2 regions of the Rhodohalobacter sp. SW132 genome follow, and region 2 is predicted to be linked to the other one. Evidence: riboswitches for the same ligand, from Rfam matches in the RefSeq annotation. Region 2 holds a riboswitch; the other holds the start of a gene.

Region 1 (7,645 bases), on a different contig from region 2:
ACAGGGCTGGTTGATGAACTGAAGAAAAAACAGCCGGGGATGATGACCCTGATCGGTTTGGCAATCTCAGTGGCTTACATCTATAGCGTGTTCGTTGTGTTTGGCCTTGATGGGCATCTGCTGTTTTGGGAATTGTCCACTCTTGTAGCCATTATGCTACTGGGGCACTGGATTGAGATGCGATCGGTGATGAGTGCTTCTGCTGCACTGGAAAAGCTGGCAGAACTGCTTCCCGGTAAAGCACATCGTGTTAAAGAGGACGGTTCTACCGAAGATGTTCCGGTTGAGGAGCTGAAAGTAGATGATCATATCCTGATTAAACCCGGAGAGAAAATTCCGGCCGACGGAATCGTGATCGAAGGTAAAACCAATGTCAATGAGGCGATGCTTACCGGAGAATCTCTGCCGGTAGAGAAAAATGTAGATGATGAAGTGATAGGTGGAGCAATCAACGAAGAGGGGTCCATCACCGTAAAAATTCACAAAACCGGCGATGAATCCTTTCTTTCGCAGGTGATTGATTTGGTTCGACAGGCGCAGGAGAGCAAATCGCGTACGCAGGACCTGGCCAACCGGGCGGCTTTTTGGCTAACAATCGTGGCTATAGGCGGTGGTCTTCTCACATTCTTTGCATGGACACTCTTTACAGGACAGGATCTCAGTTTTGCCATTAACCGAACCGTAACGGTGATGGTAATCGCCTGTCCACACGCACTTGGCCTGGCCATTCCCCTGGTTGTTGCCGTTTCAACAACATTGGCAGCTACGAACGGATTTTTGATTCGTAACCGTACGGCATTTGAAGAAGCGCGAAATCTGGGAGCCGTCATTTTTGATAAAACCGGAACCCTGACCGAAGGTACGTTCACGGTAACCGATATCCTGAATTTCAACGAAGAAATTAGTGATGAGGAGCTTCTGAATTATGCAGCGGCTGTTGAGGTCAACTCTGAACATCCGATTGCCAGAGGCATCCTTGAAAAAGCCGGTGAGACATGGAAAGTGGAGGACTTCAATTCCATAACCGGAAAAGGTGTGGAAGGGAATGTGAAAGGTAAATCGGTGAAGGTGGTCAGCCCGGGCTATGTTCGGGATGAAAACATGGAATATCCAAAGGACCAAGTAGAGGATATCTCATCGCAGGGTAAAACAGTTGTTTTTGTGGTTCTTGATGATGAACTGCATGGAGCTATTGCACTCGGTGACAAGATTCGACCGGAGTCAAGAGACGCGATTGACCAGCTTCACGAAATGGGAATTCAATGCGTGATGCTAACCGGAGATAATCGTCAGACTGCCGAATATGTGGCCAAAGAACTTGGCATCGACCAGGTGTTTGCCGAGGTGCTGCCGGATGAAAAAGCTGAAAAAGTGAAAGAGGTACAAGAGCAGGGAATGAAGGTGGCGATGACCGGTGACGGTGTAAATGATGCACCTGCACTTGCCACCGCGGATGTGGGAATTGCTATTGGCGCCGGATCAGATGTAGCCGTGGAGACCGGAGACATCGTGCTGGTTCGGGACAATCCGATGGATGTAGCTCATGTGATTCAGCTTTCCAAAGCAACGTATAGCAAAATGGTTCAAAACCTGTTCTGGGCCACTGGTTATAACGTGGTTGCCATACCACTGGCTGCGGGTGTGCTATTTGTCTGGGGCATTATTCTGAGCCCGGCGATGGGCGCTGTTTTGATGTCGCTCAGTACAGTAATCGTTGCGATTAATGCACGGTTTTTGAAGATGGAGGGAAGTGGTACTGAGTAGAAGGTATTGAGTATTGAGCACTCCCCTCTCGAGAGGGAAAATCGGAAAACTCAACTGTATTAAAAAAACTAAAAAATCAAAATGTACAAACCTAAAACAAGAGGTAACACAATGAAGAATTTTATCTTAACAACAATCGCACTGTTCACCATGATTCTATTTACGAATCCGGTGACAGCACAGGATCATCAACATCACGAGAAACATGAACAGATGATGCAAATGATGGAAGATTCAGAGATGCGAGCCATGATGATGGAACGTATCGCCGAAAATCCTGAAATGCACCGGGAAATGATGAAGCATATGAGAAAGGCCATGATGGAAAATATGCAGCAGATGGATCACTCTGAGATGATGGGCCAAATGCGCCAACGCATGAATGACCCGGAGATGAAGGAACGGATGCAGGAGCACATGAAAATGATGCAATCCATGATGGAAGGAGAAGTGATGGATCACTCGATGATGAGGGAAAAAATGCAGGACTCAGAGATGATGAGAATGCATATGATGTGCATGCAAATAATGCACGGAGATGATATGGACGGTGGCGACACTGAAGCCGGTGATCATGAAGAGCATCATTAGATAATTATTTTAAAGACCTCCAAGGTTTCCCGCAAAGCGATCCCTATGGGGCAAAACCTTGGAGGTCTGAATCTAACCCCCGACTCTATGGAATCATTGAACGAAATCTTAACCAACTGGTATCCGGTTTTTTTCATTCTGAGTGCCGTGATTGCACTCACTGTTTGGGCATGGGCAAGCAAAAAGAAAGCCCGGCTGGATATAGATAAGGCGAATAAACTGATTTTGAAACGTCGGTATCGAAATGGAGAGATTTCCAAAAAAGAGTATGAAACTCGAATCGGTGACACATAACACTAAATCAATCTGAGATTATGAAAAAAATCAACGTAGCAGTAAACGGATATGGAGTGATTGGAAAAAGGATCGCTGAAGCATTAGATCTGCAAGACGATATGGAATTGATTGGTATTGGGGATGTGGCTGCCGACTGGCGGATAAAAGTTGCAGCCCAAAAATATAGTGTATTTGCCAATACAGAAGAAGGCCGCAACGCGATGGCTCAGGAGAACATTCAGGTAGCCGGTGATCTTGATGATCTGCTTGATGGCGCCGATGTGGTTGTGGACTGTGCTCCCAAAAAATTCGGCGCACAAAATGCTGAAAAATATCGGCAAGCAGGTGTAAAATTTATCGTGCAGGGTGGAGAAAAGCATCAAACAACAGGCCATTCCTTCACCGCCGAATCTAACTACACCTCGGCTTTAGGCAGGGAGTCGACGCGTATTGTCTCTTGTAATACGACTTCCATCGTGCGTACGCTAAGTACGTTAAAACGTGCAGATTTATTAGAAAAAGCACGCGGTACGCTTCTGCGACGAGCCACCGATCCATGGGAAAGTCACAAAAACGGAATTATGAATACAATGGTACCCGAACCGGAGATTCCCAGTCACCAGGGGCCGGATGCTCAAAGTGTGGATCCTGATCTGGATGTAGTAACCGCAGCTGTGAAAGTGCCGCAAACACTTTCCCACCTACACTACTGGACTGTGCAATTGACCAGGGAAGCATCCAAAGAAGAAGTTCTGGAAGCGTTTGCGAGCTCTACCCGAACAGCATTCATAAAAATGAGCGATGAACTTTCTGCTAATAATGCTGTCAAAGAGTTGATGCTCGACCTTGGCCGGCCGCACGGAGATATGTACGAAGTAGCCATCTGGGAAGACATGCTTAAAGTAGAGGGAGATGAGCTGTACTACGCTTATTTGGTAGATAATCAAGCCATCGTTATTCCCGAAACCATCGATGCCATACGTGCATTAACGGAAGCTGAATCCGATCCCAAAAAATCGATTGAAAGGACAAATCAGTCACTGGGTGTCAGGCAACGGTTTGTATAGAGAACAAAATTATGAGTAAACACACATTTTGGATGATCATCGGATGCGGGCTTCCGCTGTTGCTGCTATTTCTTGCACCTGTTATCGGGCTTAGCAGTAATATCGCCATTTTCATTTTTATCATTGCTATGTTCGCCTGTCATCTGCTGATGGCGAAAAACATCACGGACATGACACTAACAAGCCAAATCAACACAAATCATAGAGGAGAACCCATGAAAAAATTAAACATTAAAAAACTCGGATTGGCCTTCGGTTCTACGACAGCGATCCTGTATCTGGGGTGTGTTCTGTTAATGATCATCGTAGGACAGGAAGGAACTGTTGCCTTCTTTAATACACTCCTGCATGGTTTCGATACATCAGCCATTATCCGGATGGATATCCCCTGGTGGGAAGCTGTGATGGGAATCGTTCAGATATTTATTTTGGGATGGTTAACGGGAGCACTTGTAGCGGCAATTTATAATGTTGGATCAGATCCAAATATAGAATGAGTCTTATCAATAAATCAGAAATTACATGTCCTAATTGCGGTTATAAGAAAACTGAGGTGATGCCAGTGGATGCATGTCAGTTTTTCTATGAATGTGAATCATGCCATACCATTCTGAAACCTGAAAAAGGCGACTGCTGTGTGTTTTGCAGTTATGGAACGGTTCCTTGTCCGCCGGTGCAGAAATCGAAAGGCTGTTGCTGATCAAGCCTAAGTCCAAATTTAATCCGGCCTGATTACTTCTAAAAATCCAATTAATCAATAACCATTACACTATTAACCATGTTACCTGACTGGATACCCAACATACACCCGTTCGTTGTTCACTTTCCCATTGCTCTGCTTGTCATAGCCGTTCTGTTTGATCTGGCCCGACTCTGGTTCAGGGAACAGAGCTGGCTGCAAAATGCAGTGATTACACTATATACACTGGGAACCGTTGGTCTGATCGCCGCATTTCTTTCCGGCCGGCAGGCGGTGGAGACCGTCTCCGTTACCGGTGATGCCGTTCCGGTTGTCACCTCCCACGAAGACTGGGCACTCTACACACTGATCTTTTTCGGAATATTCACCGCCATCCGCCTCTGGACCTGGTGGAAGGAACTGGAAAAAGGCTGGGTGCTTCCCGCACTGATTGTGCCTGCTTTGATTGGTACAGGAATGCTATGGTACACGGGTGAACAGGGAGCCAAACTGGTATATAAGCACGGTGTGGCTGTGGGCGAAATTGACCGGCTTGGTCAGCAGATTGAAGAGCTTGAGCAGCGACTTGCCGGATTCCGGGAAGAAGCCGGGCCTGAAATGCGGGATGACGGCTCATGGATCTGGAGAATCGGTGCCGGTGCAGACCAGGTAATCACTGAATCTTTCAGCACCGAAGGTGTGGAAACTGTTGACGCTTCAACCGGACGGGATGATGGACGTATTCACCTCGAACTATCAGCCACAGATGAAAAGGCGTTTCTTTATACCGAAGGCGATCTGAGTGCTGTCGATGGACGTGCTGAAGTTAATCTGACTGATTTCAATGGCGAATTTCTGCTGATCCATCACTTTACCGATAGCGAGAGTTATCAGTATATCCGAATCTCAGGATCTGAACTTCAGCAAGGCCAAATAGTAAATGGATCAGATAATGTTCTCGGTGCAGGCCGGGTTGAAACCGGTGGATGGACAACGTTTAGGGTAACTGCTTCTGGTCAACATTTTTACGGGTATCAAAACGGAAATACCATCGTCCATACCCATGCTGATGAGATGGAAGAAGGAAGAACTGGCTTTGCATTTACCGGTTCCGGAAATATTAAAATTCGGCTGATTGAATTTACTGCGCTTTAACTCAGGAATCTATCTGCATCTACAAAAGTCTGTTTTCGAAATACTATGAATGTATAGAGGGGCATAATTGTACTATTGGTAAATCAAACAAAATCATAAATTATGTCCTATACAGTCAAAATTAAAGACATTCAGAATATTACGCACGATGTAAAACAGCTAACGTTTGAAAAGCCGGGTGGATATGAATTTTCACCGGGGCAGGCTACAGAAGTGGCGATTGATAAAGAAGGATGGCGTGATGAGAAACGCCCATTTACTTTTACTTCCCTTCCCAAAGATGATTACCTGGAGTTTGTGATTAAAATCTATCCGGAACACGACGGGGTGACGGAACAAATTGGAAAACTGGAACCCGGGGATAACCTGATGATCGGTGATGCGTGGGGTACGATTCAATATGATGGTGAAGGTGTTTTTCTTGCCGGAGGTGCCGGCGTGACGCCATTCATCGCCATACTCCGTGATCTGCACGAAAAAAGTGAAATTGGAGATAATCACCTCATTTTTTCAAATAAATCACCTAAAGATGTAATTCTGAAAGAAGAGTTCGAATCGATACTGGGTATCCAATTTACCAGTCTGGTAACCGATGAATTCTCCAAAGATGACCTGTTCCTGGATGGCTATATTGATAAAGATTTTCTCAAAAAACAGATTACCGATTTCGAACAGCCGTTTTATGTTTGTGGACCTAAAGAATTCAATGAAGCGATGATGACCTACCTGAAAGAACTTGGTGCGGATCCCGATGCTCTTGTGTTTGAGGAGTGATCTCAGCATTTGCTCATTTATTCAAAAAAATCCTTTTTAAAATTTAAAAAGTGAGCATCAAAACGGGGATTTCCCTGCCATTGACGCTCACTTTTTGTATGTTCCATACACCATTAGGGGTGCCCCGTTCTCAGGGGCTGAAATAATACCCTTATCACCTGATCCGGATCATACCGGCGGAGGGAAATGGATTGATTCGCTCATATTCTTTAGTGAGTGAGTGAACCTGTTTTCTCTTCCCGCCCGTTGTGACCGATCTCGATCTGAAATTATCAAAAAAACTGCACAGCCATGAATGAAGCTGAACGTACATCAAACCACCTGCAAAATGTGAGAGAGACCGGGCCGCTGGTCCACAATATTACCAACTATGTAGTGATGAACAATACCGCAAACGCACTGCTCTCGCTGGGTGCTTCCCCTGTGATGGCGCATGCCAAAGAAGAAGTCGCCGACATGGCAGCCATCGCCAGTGCACTGGTTATCAATATCGGAACGCTGAGCCCGCACTGGGTGGAGGCAATGGAGATTGCGATGAAATCAGCCGCTGAAAACGGCGCGCCAATTATTATTGACCCCGTAGGTGCAGGCGCAACACCGTATCGCACAGATACGCTCAAGAAATTGATTGGTGCTACTTCGCCGGATATCATTCGGGGAAATGCATCTGAAATCGGCGCACTTTACACTGCTGATGTAAAAACAAAGGGTGTGGACAGCACACAGGAGAGCCACTCATCGGTTAACGCCGCTCACCACCTGGCCGGGGAATATAGCTGCGTGGTGGTTGTAAGCGGCGAAACAGACTATATCGTTTCAGAAAATGAAACGCGGACCGTACATAACGGGCATTCGCTGATGGGCCGCGTGACCGGAATGGGGTGTACAGCTTCGGCGCTCATCGGGGCGTTTGCCGGTGCGGGAATTGATCCCGTAGAAGCGTCACTCTCTGCCATGCGTGTGATGGGCATTGCCGGTGAGATGGCTGCTGAAAAATCGGCCGGCCCAGGCTCATTTCAGACCCACTTCCTTGATGCACTCTACGTATTGGACAACCAGGGAATAGAATCGCGACTGAAACCGGAGGAAACCCATGCGTAAGGCCGACCTGAGCTTATACCTGGTAACCGACCGGGAAATGATGAAAGAGAACAGTCTGCCCGAACTGGTGCAAATAGCAGCGGAAAATGGAGTAACGACAGTTCAACTTCGGGAAAAGAACGCTTCAACCCGGGAATTTATCCGGCTGGGATTTGAGCTGAAAAAAGTACTTGATCCGCTTCACATTCCTCTGATTATAAACGATCGGGTGGATGTTGCATTAGCGGTAGACGCAGCG
Region 2 (7,645 bases):
TCAAACTTGCCCGTCATTCAAGTTGCTCCTGCCGTAAACCTAAGTATTTTTTAAAGGATTACAATGCAAGCAACAAAGTTACTCACTGTTTTTGTACTGCTATTATGTTCGGCTGCAACCCAATTATCAGCCCAGGTGGCAACAGGAACCGTGTACGATTCAGATTCAGGTGAGCCGATACCCGGCGCAACCGTTACACAGCTGCACACACAGAACGGAACTGTAACCAACAGCGAAGGGGAATTTCGTCTTGAATTACTCTCAACAGCCGAGCAAGCTATTGAAGTTCGGTTTGTAGGTTATCAACCCTCACGTTTACAGATCGAAACTCCCGGTCAGCCGCTCGAAATTTATCTTCAGCAGGGTGCAGTCTGGGGTGACGAAATTTTTGTGGAGGGTGTGCGCGTGAGTGAACGCGCACCATTTACGCAGACAACCGTGGAAAGAGCGCGGCTGGAACAGGATAATGTGGGGCAGGATCCCATCTACACTCTTGAAAGATTTACTCCTTCTATCCTTACGCATTCCGATTCAGGCACACGTTTTGCCAACTACGGGTACATGCGTCTTCGGGGAATGGATCAAACCCGGATCAACATGACGCTAAACGGAATTCCGCTCAACGATATGATTGATCAGGGCGTTTTCTTTTCAAATTTCAACGATTTTGGTAACAGTATTCAGTCGGTTCAGGTGCAGCGCGGCGTAGGAACCAGCACGAATGGAACGGCATCCTACGCAGGTTCCGTAAATTTTGAGTCAAAAAATATCACGATGGATGATCCGTCAGGTGAAGTTAAACTCACCGGCGGCGCATTCAATTCCTATCGGCTGAGTACGGAGGTTAACACCGGTTCCATCAATAATTTTGGGCTGCAGACCCGCTTTACCCAGACCGAATCAGACGGCTACCGAAATCACTCTGGCACCGAATCGAGATCTTTTTTTCTGTCAGGCGGTTATTTTGGAAGTACTAATATTTTCAAAGTCACTGCTTTTACGGGATACACGTTTAATGAGCTGGCTTACGATCCGGTTCCAATTCAGTTGATTCGAGAGAACCCGAGGGCGAATACGATTTCCGTGCATGACGAAGATAATTTTGGTCAGCAGTTTCTGCAGTTCCAGTACGGGCGAAGCTTTAGCGATCGGCTCTCGCTTGCATCATCCCTTTACTACGGCGGGGCCGGCGGAGATTTTCCCGTAGGATTTCCCGGGGATGACGGGGAATTTGTACAGCAGGTTTTCAGCCTGTTTAACGACCACTATGGACTGCTTTCCTCCTTGCAGTATACGGATGGAGATCGTTTTGAACTTTCTGGCGGCATACACGCCTATCGGTTTGATCGCGTGAATGAAGAGACCTTCAACCCGGAAAGCGCAGATCTTTTCTATTCCGACCAATCTCAAAAAGATGAACTCAGTGCTTTTGCCAAAGCAAGTTACCGGATGGGTGATGTTGAACTGTACGGTGATCTGCAGCTGCGGTCCGTCTGGCTGGAGTTAAACCCCGACACACAGTTTCTGGTCAATGGAGGAGTAGCTGCTTCTACGATTGACGTTCCGGTAAGACAATGGACGTTTTTAAATCCCAAAGCGGGCGTAACTTGGTTTGTAACCGACCGGTTTGATATCTACGGATCGTTTGGAAGAAGCGGACGCGAACCGACCCGCCAGGATATTCTGGGAGCCACAAACATCAACCCGGGCAATCTGGATGTTGTAAGTGACAGAAGCTCGGTAAGGGCTGAATATGTGAACAACGTGGAAGGGGGAGTGCGGTTTCGATCCGCGAGTTTATCCGGAAAACTGAATGGATTCTACATGCAGTTTGAAAACGAAATCTCACCAACCGGCGATTTTATCCCGGAAGGATTTATCCAGCTTCGCGAAAATATTGATGAGAGCTACAGGGCCGGAATTGAAGCAGAGTGGCTCTGGATGCCGATGAACCGTCTGTCGCTTTCCGGAAACGCAACTTGGATGCAAACCCGGATCAGCGAATTTTCACCCGGGGGTTCTGGCCAGGTATTCACCGACAGGCAGTCGATCCTCAGTCCGGAGTGGCTTGCAAACGGTACCATCAACTATATGTTTTACGATTTTCTCAACGTTTCGCTCACCGGGCGGTACATTGGGGAGGCGTACCTGGAGCTGACAAACCGCGACGATCTTACGCTTCCTTCCTCGTTTATAACAAATTTTGGAGTGGATGCGACAATCAGCCGGAACATCTCGGCATCAATAAAATTACATAATGTATTCGATGAGCTTTATTATACAAACGGGGCTCCTGTGGATACAAATTTTGACGGTACTTTTGATTCACCGGGATATATTGTCCAGCCGCCGAGACATCTGTTTGCCGAACTCACGATTCGGTTCTGATTATTAGAGAGGCGTCTTCGAAGTGCTCCTGTTTGGAGGTTGAACAGGAGCACTTTGAATTTTCATTATCAGTCAAAACCTAAATCCGATTTATTATGTCTGCCAATACAAGCGAAGAACAACGAATTGCGGGGTGCAGCTTTTCCGTTTACCCGATGAGCGACAGGTTTTCGAATCTTATTCTGGATGCATTGAAAGCTACAGACAGCTCAAAAGTGTGGATGAAAACAGATAAAGTGAGTACCATTGCAAGGGGCCGAATTCCCCATATTTTTGATGTGAGCCAGGCTGTATTCTTGCATATTGCCAAAACAGGAGTTCATACGGTCTACAGCGCCACATTTTCTGTTGGATGTCCGGGCGATACGGCAGGCCACAGCTATATGGCCAAAGATGAAAAGCCGATGAACCATAATTCAATCTCTTCCATTAAAAAGGACGTAACGGCCAAATTTGCGCTCTATCCCATGGGCGGCGGCAACTATATGGACCTGATCTACGAGCAGATTGAGGCGATGAAAAAGCACGGGGTAGAGGTTACACCCACACATTACGAAACAATTCTTGCCGGATCAGCACAGGATGTGTTCAGCGGATTGGAGAAAGTGTTACGCGCCACGGAAGAAGCGGGATCAAAGCATACAATCATGACCGTAACGATATCAGCCAACAGCCCGTCCGGTGATGAGGTCGAGATCTAAAGATTAGACGAAATGGCGCAAAGATTCTATTGCGTTATATGAGAGAATATCGGTAGTTATGATTTAGGCGAAAATAGAAATTGACATAATAAAATCCCGGTGCTTCTAAAGCACCGGGATTCTATGTAACTCGGTTCGCTGAACCGAGAAGACTCACTTTCAAAAAAATCAAGAAATAGCAAGGATTTTGCTATGTCTGTTCATCTGAGTCTTAAAACCGAACCTGCAAACTTGTTAGGAAATTCCTTCCCGCTTGTGGGTAGTAATAGTTATAATGTTGCTCACCACCCAAAATGTACCCAAAGGTATAGCCATTGGATGCATATTTTTCATTCAGCACATTGTTGATTTGCAGTGTGGCGTTAACGCCTTTTACATAAGGCAGATTTGAAAATTCGTAACTGAATCGAAGATCATTTACCCAGTACGAATCGATCGATCGGCTCTCGGTTTGCGTGTTATCCAGGAACTGCTGCCCCACAAATTGGGAGACCCACTCAGTGGTTAATCCACCGGCACGGTGAGCGAAAACAGAATTTGCGATCACTCCGGGTGAAAATGCGATGTCCGTATTTTCGAAAGTTTCTGTCTGCTGGCCACCCTGATCGTAATCATCAAGAAAACGCACATATTCATCTATTTTATTGTGGCTGAACGTGGCATTTCCATTCCATAAAAACTGATCTGAAATACGAATCCCAGCTTCAAGTTCAATTCCTGCACGGTAGCTATCAGGAACATTTTCCCGAACATATCCGCCAACATCATTTACGGCACCGGTCAGCACAAGCTGATCTTTGTACTGCATATAGTAGAGGTTTACCCCAAGGTCGATCCGGTTGAACGTGCCGCTGTACCCCGCTTCGTAATTGTATAGAATTTCGGGATCGGGGCGGCTGTCAACACTTGAATCCACATAGTCGCGGCGGGTTGGTTCTTTGCCACCTACGCTGAACGAAGCAAAAGTCCGGTGTCCATCTGCAAACCGATACACAAGCCCGGCTTTAGGATTAAAAAAGTTGATCTTGTCTCGCTGGGTTACATCTTCAATATCTCCGGTCGGTCCATCAACCCGAAGTCCTAAAAACCGGTACGTGACTGCCCGATACTGCAGATCCGTAAAGAGATTCAAATCAGACGTGAGGTAGTAATTCAGTTTACCGTATACGTTGAAATCTGTTTTGAAACCGTTGTTGTCGTAATATCGATCGCCCAGATCACTATCGCCGGCAAATCGGGCCCAAACAACTTCTCCAAAATGGTCGCCGTCATATTCATTGTAGCCGCCACCAAGAGTGAGGGTCCAGCTATCATCCTCTGTGTATTCGGTAGATAAAACAGTGCCGTAAAAGTGATTATCCAGCCAGCGCTGTCTCACCAAATCACTTCGGGTAATCGTTTCAGCCCCAATTTCTATCGGGCTGATGTTGTAGCTACTGAGATTATCATCCCGACGAAACTGCTCAAAATATCCACGTCCGTATGTGTAGTGGAGAGATGCGTTTGCGATCCAGCTGTCTGTCAGCTGGTAGGAGTAGTGGAGCTGGTAGTGGTCTTGCTGATAATCATCCACCTGGTTTTGGTAGGTGAACTCGTTAAACTGACGATTCCCCAGGTTATCCCGTAAATGATCGGCCGATTCCTGGTCTAAAAACAGGGTGTTGATGTAGTGCTCCAGCTGATCGGCGTCATTATCCAAAATGGGTTCAGGAACGCCGTTCCATGCCTGGTAGGTTACTTCACTGCCGGAGAATACATCAGCCTTTAAGAGGCTTCTGTCACCATGCCGTGCCGCTGCAAAATAATAGGATTGCAAATCAGAGCTGGCGCGATCGACATAACCGTCGGAGTCGATTTTCGAAAAGCGTCCTTCAAATTGCCAGTTGTTATCCATGATTCCTGACCCGAGCTGAACATTAAACTTTTGCGTTCCAAATGATCCCACGCTCGTGTTAATCTCTCCATAGGGCTCGTTCCTCATCAAAGCAGTCTGCAAATTCATAGATCCGCCAAAAGCTCCGGCTCCTTGTGTGGATGTTCCTACACCGCGCTGAATTTGAATATTTTGGGTTGATGAAGCCAGGTCCGGCATGTTCACCCAAAATACGCCGTGTGATTCTGCATCATTCACCGGAATTCCGTTAATTGTAACATTTATCCGTCCCGGATCTACACCGCGAATACGCAGCCCGGTGTAACCTATTCCTGCTCCTGCATCCGATGTGGACACGACCGAAGGAGAGGTCTTTACTAAAAATGGAATATCCTGCCCCAGGTTTCGCGATTCAATATCAGCGCGCGAAATATTGCTGTAAGCTATGGGAGTGGAATCATCAACCCGAAGGGCGTTCACAAATACTTCGCCACCGGAAACAGCCTGCCGCTGCAACAATATTTCCAGTTGATCTTCATTTCCGGAGATCGTGATCGTTTGAGATTGATATCCAACATAACGAACAGTGATTTGGTCGCTTTCATCAGATAGAGTGAGAGAAAACTCTCCGTTTGTATTGGTTGATGTGCCGTTTGTGGTTCCGGTTTCAATAACACTGGCGCCTTGAAGCGGAGCCTGGGATGAGCTGTCTAAAACACGGCCGTCTATGGTTTGCGCCTGGAGTGAGTGGACTGAAAAAATCAGTCCGAAAAGTAGAATTGTATATTTAATCATGATGCCTCCATCAATTATGATTCGATTGAAGGAGGGGGTACAACATTTGAAACGGAAATTGTTCCTGCTGCAGATCTCGGTTTCCCTACGCCGGTATGATCCGGTTCAGGTTCACAGGGTATGATCTCAGTCCCGATTTTTTATCGGGACACCCCCAACCTTATAAGATTGAACACAAAAGGTAAGAGGGATTCAGCTCGGCATCAAGGCGGATTTCTTTTTTGTATCAGGGAAAAAATGAACCGCGGTGACACAGTGGCGCCGAGTTATTTATATATACGAAGAGGCTTGTAAGAGTGAGAGGCAGATAAAACGGGACATTGACACCGAAAATCTCTTCTCCCAGCGACCCCGCGCCACTGCGGTGATACTTGTAATAATGTCACCCCTGCCGGGCTCAGGTTTATTGGCTAAACACATAAAATCATGCCTGTCAAAGAAGAATTTATAGTGTATTTTATGAGGGAAAAATCTTTAAATATTTCGCAATGAATTATATTTCTGGTCAGTTATCGTCATTGGGCATTATCACCCTGATACTTTTTATTATTTACGGATGTAGTGAACCGGCACCGTCGGGTGAGCACGATGTTTCAATCCGGGAGCACGTTGAATGGCTAACATCAGACGAACTGGAAGGGCGGCTGGCGGGATCAGCCGGTGAGGCAACGGCTGCAAACTACATTGCCGATCAGTTTCTTCAGCACGGTTTAATTCCTGCCGGAGATGAAGGCACCTATTTCCAGCAATTTGTTTTGGAAGGCCCCATTCCACAGGCGATGCAGATGGAGAATCATATCGCCCGAAATGTAGTTGCAAAAATTGAGGGCAGGGGAGAGAGCGACGAAGTCATCGTAATTGGAGCTCATTACGATTCTCAGGGCAGGGGAGGTATGATATCTATGGAGACCGGTGATGAACGGGTGATACATCCCGGTGCAGATGATAACGCATCTGGAACTGCAGGACTTTTATGGCTGGCCGGTTATTTTTCTGATAATACTCCGGATAAAGATATGATTTTTGTAGCGTTTTCAGGAGAGGAGATGGGGTTGCTGGGATCCGGTTTTTTTGTTGAACAGATGGAAATTGAACCGGAAAATGTGCTTGCCATGATCAATTTTGATATGATCGGCAGGATGGAGGGTAATGAGCTGACAATTTTCGGTACCGGTACGGCCGAACAATGGAATGATATTCTGCAGGATATAGATTCGGATTCGCTGAACATCACCCGCACTCCTGCCGGAACCGGCGCCAGTGACCATGCATCCTTCTACGAAGCCGGTATACCTGTTCTCCACTATCACACCGGAACGCATACAGATTATCACCGCTCCTCCGATACAGCGAATAAAATCAATTATGCAGGAATTGAAAAAGTGATGAATCATGCGTCAATCCTGATCGAATTACTGGACCAAATGAACCGTGATGAACTGACTTTCCATGAATCGACCGACCCGAGAGAGTCCACATTTGATTTTGAAGGCCCGACTCTCGGAGTGACACCCGATTATTCATTTTCAGGTACCGGGTTTCGTGTGTCAGCGGTACGTGAAGGAGAACCGGCCGAGCAAGCCGGCATGCAGGCGGGAGATGTTATCGTGCGAATGGGAGGTATCGAAATTGAGGATATTTACGATTATATGGAAAGTTTGGGTGAATTCCGCCGCGGGGATGAACTGACGATTATTGTAAATCGTGATGGAGAAGAAGTAGAACTGGATGTTCAGTTTTAATTTTCTAAAACCTTATCAATGACACGACATTAATCATCAAACGGTATTTTACGAACTTCTCTGAGCCGATCGAAATTGACTTTAAACAAACACTACAGTTTATGAAAATTGATAAAACAGGTTTCCTTTTTGTCATCGTTATAACT

Evidence for each region. Region 2 has a riboswitch for thiamine pyrophosphate ahead of DYD21_RS16115 (TonB-dependent receptor domain-containing protein). Riboswitches for the same ligand answer to the same signal wherever they lie in the genome.
Region 1: linked by a shared signal. The riboswitch ahead of thiM (hydroxyethylthiazole kinase) and the one ahead of DYD21_RS16115 (TonB-dependent receptor domain-containing protein) in region 2 are both predicted to bind thiamine pyrophosphate.

The regions. Positions count from the first base shown of each region.
Region 1 is NZ_QUOK01000001.1:778,046-785,690, forward strand. It holds gene DYD21_RS03315 (heavy metal translocating P-type ATPase) at 1-1,764, shown strand, start outside; gene DYD21_RS03320 (hypothetical protein) at 1,876-2,355, shown strand; gene DYD21_RS03325 (hypothetical protein) at 2,443-2,649, shown strand; gene DYD21_RS03330 (type II glyceraldehyde-3-phosphate dehydrogenase) at 2,670-3,698, shown strand; gene DYD21_RS21185 (DUF5676 family membrane protein) at 3,710-4,195, shown strand; gene DYD21_RS21415 (GDCCVxC domain-containing (seleno)protein) at 4,192-4,398, shown strand; gene DYD21_RS03345 (DUF2231 domain-containing protein) at 4,477-5,532, shown strand; gene DYD21_RS03350 (FAD-binding oxidoreductase) at 5,635-6,306, shown strand; TPP riboswitch at 6,412-6,508, shown strand; gene thiM (hydroxyethylthiazole kinase) at 6,598-7,407, shown strand; gene thiE (thiamine phosphate synthase) at 7,400-7,645, shown strand, end outside.
Region 2 is NZ_QUOK01000009.1:190,830-198,474, reverse strand. It holds gene DYD21_RS16125 (TonB-dependent receptor) at 64-2,388, shown strand; gene DYD21_RS16120 (YkoF family thiamine/hydroxymethylpyrimidine-binding protein) at 2,484-3,089, shown strand; gene DYD21_RS16115 (TonB-dependent receptor domain-containing protein) at 3,301-5,757, opposite strand; TPP riboswitch at 5,823-5,923, opposite strand; gene DYD21_RS16110 (M28 family peptidase) at 6,246-7,499, shown strand; gene DYD21_RS16105 (tetratricopeptide repeat protein) at 7,601-7,645, shown strand, end outside.